2 regions of the Salinicola sp. RZ23 genome follow, and region 2 is predicted to be linked to the other one. Evidence: predicted binding sites of a transcription regulator. Region 2 holds the regulator's gene; the other holds the start of a gene.
What was found. The regulator PhoB, encoded in region 2, activates phosphate uptake and scavenging genes when phosphate is short. The targets are predictions, from matches to a motif close to TGTCATANNNNTGTCANA.
Positions count from the first base shown of each region.

Region 1: a site for PhoB is predicted at 2,757-2,774, ahead of DOM67_RS15345 (glycerophosphodiester phosphodiesterase). Genes of this name have one in related genera too.

Region 1 covers NZ_PZJK01000015.1:117,023-121,441, reverse strand. The annotation lists gene acnB (bifunctional aconitate hydratase 2/2-methylisocitrate dehydratase) at 1-1,168, shown strand, start outside; gene DOM67_RS15355 (hypothetical protein) at 1,283-1,570, opposite strand; gene DOM67_RS15350 (outer membrane beta-barrel protein) at 1,820-2,410, shown strand; gene DOM67_RS15345 (glycerophosphodiester phosphodiesterase) at 2,835-4,419, shown strand, end outside.
Region 2 covers NZ_PZJK01000001.1:254,413-258,831, forward strand. The annotation lists gene DOM67_RS01080 (methyl-accepting chemotaxis protein) at 1-269, opposite strand, end outside; gene phoR (phosphate regulon sensor histidine kinase PhoR) at 548-1,885, opposite strand; gene phoB (phosphate regulon transcriptional regulator PhoB) at 1,894-2,583, opposite strand; gene ubiA (4-hydroxybenzoate octaprenyltransferase) at 2,768-3,685, opposite strand; gene DOM67_RS01100 (amino acid permease) at 3,960-4,419, shown strand, end outside.

The sequences.
Region 1 (4,419 bases), on a different contig from region 2:
CCACTCCTGGCTCAACCGCATGCTGCTGCCCGACACCGTGGGCACCGGCGGCGACTCCCACACCCGCTTCCCGCTGGGCGTGTCGTTCCCGGCGGGCTCCGGCCTGGTCGCCTTCGCCGCGGCCACCGGGGTGATGCCTCTGGACATGCCGGAGTCGGTGCTGGTGCGCTTCAAGGGCAAGCGTCAGCCGGGTATCACCCTGCGTGACCTGGTCCATGCGATCCCCTACTACGCGATCCAGCAGGGGCACCTGACGGTCGCCAAGTCGGGCAAGAAGAACATCTTCTCCGGGCGCATTCTGGAGATCGAAGGTCTCGAGGATCTCACCGCCGAGCAGGCCTTCGAACTCTCCGACGCCTCCGCCGAGCGTAGCGCCGCAGGCTGTACCATCACCCTCTCCGAGGAGAGCGTGACCGAGTACCTGACCTCCAATATCACCCTGCTCAAGTGGATGATCAGCGCCGGCTACGGCGACGCCCGCACCCTGGAGCGTCGTATTCAGGGCATGGAAGCATGGCTGGCAGATCCCAGCCTGATGCGCGCCGACGCCGACGCCGAGTACGCCGCGGTGATCGAGATCGACATGAGCGAGCTCGACCAGCCGGTGCTCTGCGCCCCCAACGACCCGGACGACGCGCGTCTGCTCTCCGAGGTTGCCGGCGAGAAGATCGACGAGGTCTTCATCGGCTCGTGCATGACCAACATCGGCCACTTCCGCGCCGCCGGCAAGCTGCTCGAGAAGCAGCCTGCGGGGAGCCTGAAGACGCGCCTGTGGCTTGCGCCGCCGACCAAGATGGACCAACATCAGCTGACCGAGGAGGGCTACTACGGCATCTACGGCAAAGCCGGTGCCCGCATGGAGATGCCGGGTTGCTCGCTGTGCATGGGTAACCAGGCACGTGTGGCGCCGAAGTCGACCGTGGTTTCCACCTCGACCCGTAACTTCCCCAACCGTCTCGGTGACGGCGCCGATGTCTATCTGGCATCGGCAGAGCTCGCGGCGATTGCCGCCGTCGAGGGCCGCCTGCCGACGGTCGAGGAGTACAAAGCGACCATGGGTGAGTTCGATGCGATGGCGGGCGAGATCTACCGCTATCTGAACTTCCATGAGATCGAGGACTTCCAGAAAGCGGCCGCTACCGTCATTCCGGTCGCCCAGGAAGCCTGATACGACTCTTCCGATGCTCGCAGCTTCATGAAGAGGCTACCGAAACGCCCCGCACCGCGCGGGGCGTTTTTTATGCGCAGTCGCCGCCGCCAGAACGCAACCCCCGGTGTGTGATCAGGGCGTCAGCAGCCCTTCGATGCCGTGGCACCAACGTGCCTGCCAGACGTGGGCAGCGGGCGCGGCGCGCTCGATCGCGCTGCGCTCCGCCGGCGTGGCGTAGACGAGGTAGTCGACCTCGAAGCGGTGGCACAGCGAGAACACCTCGCTGGGGTAATAGAGTCGCACGCCCTCGACCTCGGTGGCGTGCTGCCACGGCGCCTCGGTGACCATGGCGATCACCGCGTGAGTCGCGCTGAGGTCACGCAACCAGCCGTAGTGGCGTGACTCGCAGCCACACAGCACGACACGCCGTGGGCGACGGCGGCCTGGCAGACGACCGGCGGCCAGGCATCGCAGCGTGTCGAGGGGGCGAAAGAAGTCGATGACGGCAGCGCCTCGTCGCGGGTGGATGACCGCCCCATTGTCACGCGCCTACGCGCCGGCGACAAACCGGACGACGCAGGGCCGCACCGGGCTTGCGCCGGGACGGGTAGCAAATTAGAGTTTTTAGATAAAAGAACAGCGTTCATCAACGGGATGGAGATGGAAAACATGAAGATCAATACCTGGCTGGCACTCCCGCTGGCGCTGTCGCCGATGCTGCTGGCGCCTGCCGCCCAGGCCGCCAACGCCGACGGCCTGTATGTCGGTATCGGCGGTGGCTACGGCAAGGTGACCAGTAGCGACAGCGATGTCGGCCACTTCACCGGTGCCAGCGGCGGCGGCTACCATGTGGACGACGACGACAGCGTCTACAAGGCGTTCGTGGGCTACGAGTACAACCCGTACTTTGCCACCGAGGCGTTCTACGCCGACCTGGGCAAACCCAACATCATCCGCGGCGGCAACGTGGTCGACCTCAAGACCCGCGCCTACGGCCTGAACCTGATCGGCAAATATCCGCTGCCCGCCGGCTTCGAGGTGTTCGCCAAGGCCGGTATGGCGAAGTGGAACGTCGATGCCCGGGGCGATCTAGGCGCAGGCTCGAACCTCGACGACAACGACGGCATCGATCCGGTCTACGGCGCCGGTATCCAGTACCACTACCAGCATCTGCTGCTGCGTACCGAGTACGAGCGCTACGACTTCGACAGCGACTACAAGGTCGACGCCTACACAGCTTCGGTGGGCTGGCAGTTCTGACCCAGAGCCATTGCGCTACCGAGGCCGCCTGCGGGCGGCCTTGGCGTTTCCCGCGGATGACAATTCCTTTCGGACAGGGGAATCACTTGTGCGACTTGGGAACGCTGAATAAATCGCCGAACGAGATGAAGGGCAAGGCGCCCGGAGCGCAGACTCGCAGCAACGCGTAGAGAACGCCCGCAGGGCGGCCCGTCAGGGCAAGTTGCCGAAGGCAACGCGTCAAGCGAGACATAACATGGGGTCAGGCGAGCTTTCGACCGGACTGGCGTCCCAGTACCGCGTAACGCAGCCATACGCTGGGGACGCCGATTCCGTGCAGGTATTTATGCAGCGATTCCCTTGCGCCGATGACACTTTGAAGACAAGACTGACAGGGTCACAAGGAAGATGACCCCACACTGACCAGGACGTCGACGACCGCGACATGCTTGCCCCTCGCCCGCTGATCAAGGACATCACGCGCCAGATCGCCGTACACTGGCGCGCGCTCATCGCCTTTCATCTCTTTTTCACCCTGCTGGCCACTGCGCTCTGGGTGCCGCTCTCCGCAGGCACCCTGGCCGGACTGCTGAAGCGTATCGGCCAGCCGGTGCTCAGCAACGGCCAGATCGTCGATATCGCGCTCTCCGCCTGGGGCCTGTTATGGCTGCTGGCGGCCCTGGGCCTGAGCTTTCTGCTGATCTTCCTGCAGCAGGCGGGGATGATGCGCGTGGTCTCCAGCCGCCACGGCGGGCGCTATCGGGTCGCCATGGGCGCCCTCTGGCATGTGCTACGGCGCTTCCCGGCGCTGGCCGCGCTGGCCTTTCTCCAGGTCGGTGCGCATCTGCTGCTGGCGACCCCGTTCGCCCTCGGCGTGGCCCATCTCTATGCCTGGCTGCTGGGGGACACCGAACCCTATGTACTGCTTCGCGTGCTGCCCGTGGCGCTGTGGCAGTTCCTCGCTCTGGCGCTGCCGCTGCTGCTGGTCTGGGCACTGCTCGCCGGTACGCTCTATCTGCGCTGGTTCCTCGCCCTGCCGGCACTCGTGCTGGAGGAGCTGGGGCCGATGGCGGCGCTCACCCGCAGCCGTCACTTGACCCGCCAGCGGCGCTGGCGCATGGCGCTGCTGGTGCTCGCCATGGCGCTATCGGTGGCAGTGATCCCGATCGCCTTCAGCCTGCTGTTCAACGCCCTCGGCGGACCGCTGCTGGGGCACCTGCCCGAGCGTGCGAGCGTACTGATCCCCGCCATGCTCGCCTACCTGGCGCTCTATATCGTGGCCACCATCGCCCTCACCTTCCTCGGCGTCAGCGCCAACAGCCTGCTGGTCACCACCCTGTTCCAGCGCGCCAGCGGGCGCACGCCGGTACTCGACAGCGAACCCGCACCGCGCCGCTCGGGGGTGATCGCCTGGGGCGCGGAGATTCTGGTCCTGGCGTTCGCGCTGCTTCAGGCGGGATGGATTCTCCAGGGTTTCGAGATCAACGACACGGTCAGTATCACCGCCCATCGCGGCGCCTCGCATCAGGCCCCGGAGAACACCCTGGCAGCGCTGGAGGGGGCCATCGACGCCGGTGCCGACTACATGGAGCTGGACGTGCGCCTGAGCGGCGATGACCAGGTGATCGTCGCCCACGACGACAACCTGCGCCGACTCACCGGCATCGATCGCCGCTTGAGCGAGATGACCCTCGACGAGATTGCCCAGGTCGACGTCGGTGCCTGGTTCGGCGATGCCTTCATCGGCGAGCGCATCCCCACCTTTGCCGCGCTGCTGGCGCGCGCCCGCGGACGTATCGATCTCTATGTCGAGCTCAAGCCGGCGCCGCGCAGCGCCGACGCCCTGGCCCGCCAGGTGATCGCCCAGCTCCGCGCCAGCGACATGGCCGATCACGTGGTGATCGCGTCGCTCTCGCCGTCGGTGGTAGCGCGGGTCAAGCAGCTGGCGCCGGACATCCGCACCACGCTGTTCCTGCAGTTCCTTCTGCCCGGGGCCCTGGCGGAGACCCCCGCCGACATCATCGGCCTGC
Region 2 (4,419 bases):
AAGGCGTAGACATAGCTGCCATCGAGATCGAGCGCCGACAGGTCGCGTCGCGCCAGATCCTGCGCCGTCTCGATGCTGAACTCGCCCTGGGCGGCGCGATCGGCGTAGCGCTGCACCAGCGTCTGGGCGCTGGCGACGAAGCTCTTGAGGCCCTTGACGCGCTCGGCCATCAAGGTGTCGCGCTTTTCCAGGGCCATCCAGCCCACCAGCACCAGCATGCCGAACCACATCAGTCCCACCGTGATCCAGAGTTTTTGCCGCATCGTCATCGCGAAAACCGTCCTTATCCGAGGTATCTGCCGATTCATCTAGAGGAATGGATTATTAGTCCGCCCCCTTTATCGGCAGTTTCTACTTAAGATTGAGATAACGATTCGCACTGTTGCGATGTGGAACTCGGAAGCCGGCCGGAGGGTGGCACGCCGGCGCGGTAAAACGCGATCAGCCATTCTGGCGATAGGATCGGGAGGGAGTGCTGGCAGGTGGGAGTGCTGGCCGGCATGCGAGCAGCGATCGCCGTGGGCCGGCATGGCCGTGACGGCGTCGCTCAGGGGGAGGGCGTCGAGCCTGAGTCGGCCTCGATCAGCCGCGTGGCGGGGAAGGCGCAGCGGAAGCGGGCGCCCATGCCGGGCCGGCTGACGATCTCGAGCTGAGCGTCGTGACGCAGCAGCACGTGCTTGACGATGGCCAGTCCCAGGCCGGTCCCGCCGGTGGCGGCGCTGCGCCCCTTGTCGACGCGGTAGAAGCGCTCGGTCAGGCGTGGGATGTGTACCGGATCGAAGCCCTCGCCATCATCTTCCACCTCGATTGCGGCGCCGTCGTGCCAAGGCTTCCAGCGCAGCGTGATGCGGCTGCCCTCGGGGGTGTAGCGCACGGCATTGAAGACCAGATTGGAGACCGCGCTGCGGATCTCCTTGGTGTTGCCGACCAGATGGCGCGTTTCGTCGACCTGCAGCGCGATCTGCTGGCGCCCCGCGCTGAGCCCGCGGGCGTCGTCGACGACGCTCTCGAGCAGGACGCGGACATCGAGGAGGTCGCGGTCGTTGTCGGGGCTGTCGATCTCGAGCCGTGACAGCAGCAGCAGATCCTCGACCAGGTTCTGCATGCGTGTGGTCTGCGCCTGCATCTGCGAGAAGCCTCGCTGCCAGCGCGTCGGCAGCTGTTCGGCATGGTCGGAGTAGGTCTCCAGATAGCCGGCCAGCACGGTCAGCGGTGTGCGCAGCTCGTGGGAGACGTTGGCGACGAAGTCGCGGCGCATCATCTCCAGCTGATGCAGCCGGGTCACGTCGCGCACCATCAGCAGGCGTTCATCATCGCCGAACAGGGTGATATGGAACTGCAGCGTATGGGCGGCGTCGATCGGCGAGGGGATCATCAGCGGCTCGCGGTAGTCGCGGGCCTCGAAGTAGTCGACGAAGCGCGGATCGCGCAGCAGGTTGGTGATCGGCTGGCCGCGGTCATGGTCGGGCTGCAGGCCGAGCATGTCGGAGGCGGCGCTGTTCCACCACTCCAGGTCGCCGCGCGGATCGAGCATCACCACGCTGTCGCGCATCGCCTCGCAGGAGTCCTGGATGCGCCGCAGGATATCGCGCAGCCGGCGCTGCATCTGGCTCTGTGCCTTCTGGTAGGTGTAGAGACGGTCGAACAGATCGCCCCACACTCCGGTGCCGGGTGGTGGCGCCTCGCGCGGATGGCGCAGCAGCCACACATAGAGCAGGCGCACATGGCGCAGATGCAGGAAGACATAGAGCCCTAGCCCCGCGGCCAGCCCCCAGCCGAGGCCGGCGAACAGCGCGTCGAACAGTTCGCCCAGCAGCGTGCCCATCGCGCCGAGCCCGAACAGCATGTAGCCAAGGCGCCACAGTTCGTTGATCCAGTAGCGCACGCTGCGACTTACTCCCTGATCGAAAAGCGGTAACCGGTGCCGCGAACCGTCTGGATCAGATGCTGATGCGTCTCACCCAGCGACTTGCGCAGCCGGCGGATATGCACGTCGACGGTGCGCTCCTCGACGTAGACGTTGCCACCCCAGACCTGATCGAGCAACTGGCTGCGGGTGTAGGCGCGCTCCTGATGGGTCATGAAGAACTGCAGCAGGCGGTACTCGGTGGGGCCGATCTCGAGCGCGCTGCCGTGGGAGGTGACGCGATGGCTGGCGGGGTCGAGCTTGAGCCCCTCGACCTCGACCGCCTCCTCGATGCCCGGCGGTGTGGCCCGGCGCAGCACCGCCTTGAGCCGGGCCACCAGCTCGCGCGGCGAGAACGGCTTGGTGATGTAGTCGTCGGCGCCCGCCTCGAGCCCCTGCACCTTGTTGTCCTCCTCGCCCTTGGCGGTGAGCAGGATGATCGGCATCTCGGCGGTGGCCTCCTCGCGCTTGAGTCGGCGCGCCAGCTCGATCCCGCTGGTGCCTGGCATCATCCAGTCGAGCAGCATCAGGTCCGGCTTGTGATCCAGCGCCATGGCGTGGGCGCTCTGGGCGTTGTCCGCCTCCAGCACACGATAGTCGGCCATCTCCAGTGCCACCGCGATCATTTCGCGGATGGAGGGCTCGTCGTCAACGATGAGTACGGTCTTGGAGCTCATGACAGGCCTCGAGTGAGCCGCCGGTGGATGTGCGCGTACAGCGGACAACCTTCCGGCCGTGACAGAACGGTGACGATTACAGCGTGGAAATATGACAAATACATGACATCGGTGTCATCCCGGCACGAGCCAGCGTCGAGATCATCGCTCCGCGCGGCGGTCAGCGGCCGATGCCCTCAGCGGCTCATAGCACCGGCCACAGGCTCAGCACCACGCCGGCGAACAGCAGAAGCCCCGACCAGAAGTTGTTGAGGAAGGCCTGGAAGCAGGGGCCGCGCTCGCGCTCACGGATCAGCCACTGCTGATAGAGGAAGGTCGCCGCCATCGCCGCCAGCCCCAGCCAGAAGAACCCGCCCAACGTCAGCCGTGCCCCGATCCAGGCCAGCAGCGCCAGCGTGGCCAGCTGCAGCAGACCGATGATCAGCTTGTCGGCGCGGCCGAACAGGCGCGCGGTGGACTTCACGCCGATCTTGATGTCGTCGTCGCGGTCGACCATGGCGTACTGGGTGTCGTAGGCCACGGTCCAGGCCAGATTGGCCAGCAGCAGCAGCCACGCCTCCATCGGCACGCTGCGGCTCACCGCCATGAACGCCATCGGGATGCTCCACGAGAACGCCAGCCCCAGTACCACCTGGGGCAGATGGGTGTAGCGCTTCATGAAGGGGTAGAGCGCGGCCAGCGCCACGCCGACGAAGGAGAGCAGGACCGTGGGCAGATTGGTGAAGCAGACCAGTACGAAAGCGGCCGCCACCAGCACCGCGAACAGGATCTTGGCTTCGCGCTCGCGAATGCGACCAGTGGCCAGCGGGCGCTCGCGGGTGCGCTTGACGTGGCCGTCGATCTTGCGATCGGCGTAGTCGTTGACCACGCAGCCGGCGGCGCGCATCACATAGACGCCGAGCACGAAGATGATCAGGTTGGCGCGATCCGGCAGGCCGCCGGCGGCGAGCCACAGCGCCCACAGCGTGGGCCACATCAGCAGCCAGGTGCCGATCGGCTTGTCGAGCCGGGTCAGACGCAGGAAATCGGGTAGGCGAGCCAGGCCCCGGGGGCGTGGCGCGGGGTCGGCGACGGTGACGGAATCGGGGCCGGCGGCTGACATCGAATTCTCCAGAACGGCGAGCGGGACGCGACTGGCTGGACCTTACACCACAACCCCGCCGGCAGCGAGGTGCGGCAGTGGGCGCAGCGATGGACGTGGCGATGAGGGCACGATAGGGGACGGGCCGTCGCGATAGGGATTGCTTTTGTCTCCCCGACGTGCTCAGACTCGAGGTGGGCGCGGTCAGCGTAGGTCGGCGTCGCCCCGGGGGTGTCGACGACGCTGGCGGCAGTGGGATCGCGAGACTGGGTGGCTCGATCCTGGGAGTAGAACAATGACAAACCACGCTAAACCCTCCGCCGGCATCCACTACCAGCAGCAGGATGCCAGCTACTTCGACAAGCGCGGCCTGCGCCGCCACGCCGGCCCCTGGTCGCTCTGGGCGCTGGGCGTGGGGGCGGTGATCTCGGGCCACTACTCGGGCTGGAACCTGGGGCTCGCCTCGGGCGGCTGGGGCGGCATGGCGATCGCCACCGCGATCATCGCGGTGATGTATCTGGGCCTGACCTTCTGTATCGCCGAGATGTCGCCGGCCCTGCCGCACACCGGCGCCGCCTACTCCTTCGCGCGCTCCTCCATGGGGCCCTGGGGCGGTTTCGTCACCGGGCTTTGCGAGAACGTCGAGTACGTGCTCACGCCGGCGGTGATCGTGTTCTTCATCGGCGCCTATCTGGGCAGCATCTTCGAGACGCCAGCGGCGTTCCAGCCGGTGTGGTGGCTGCTGGGCTATCTGC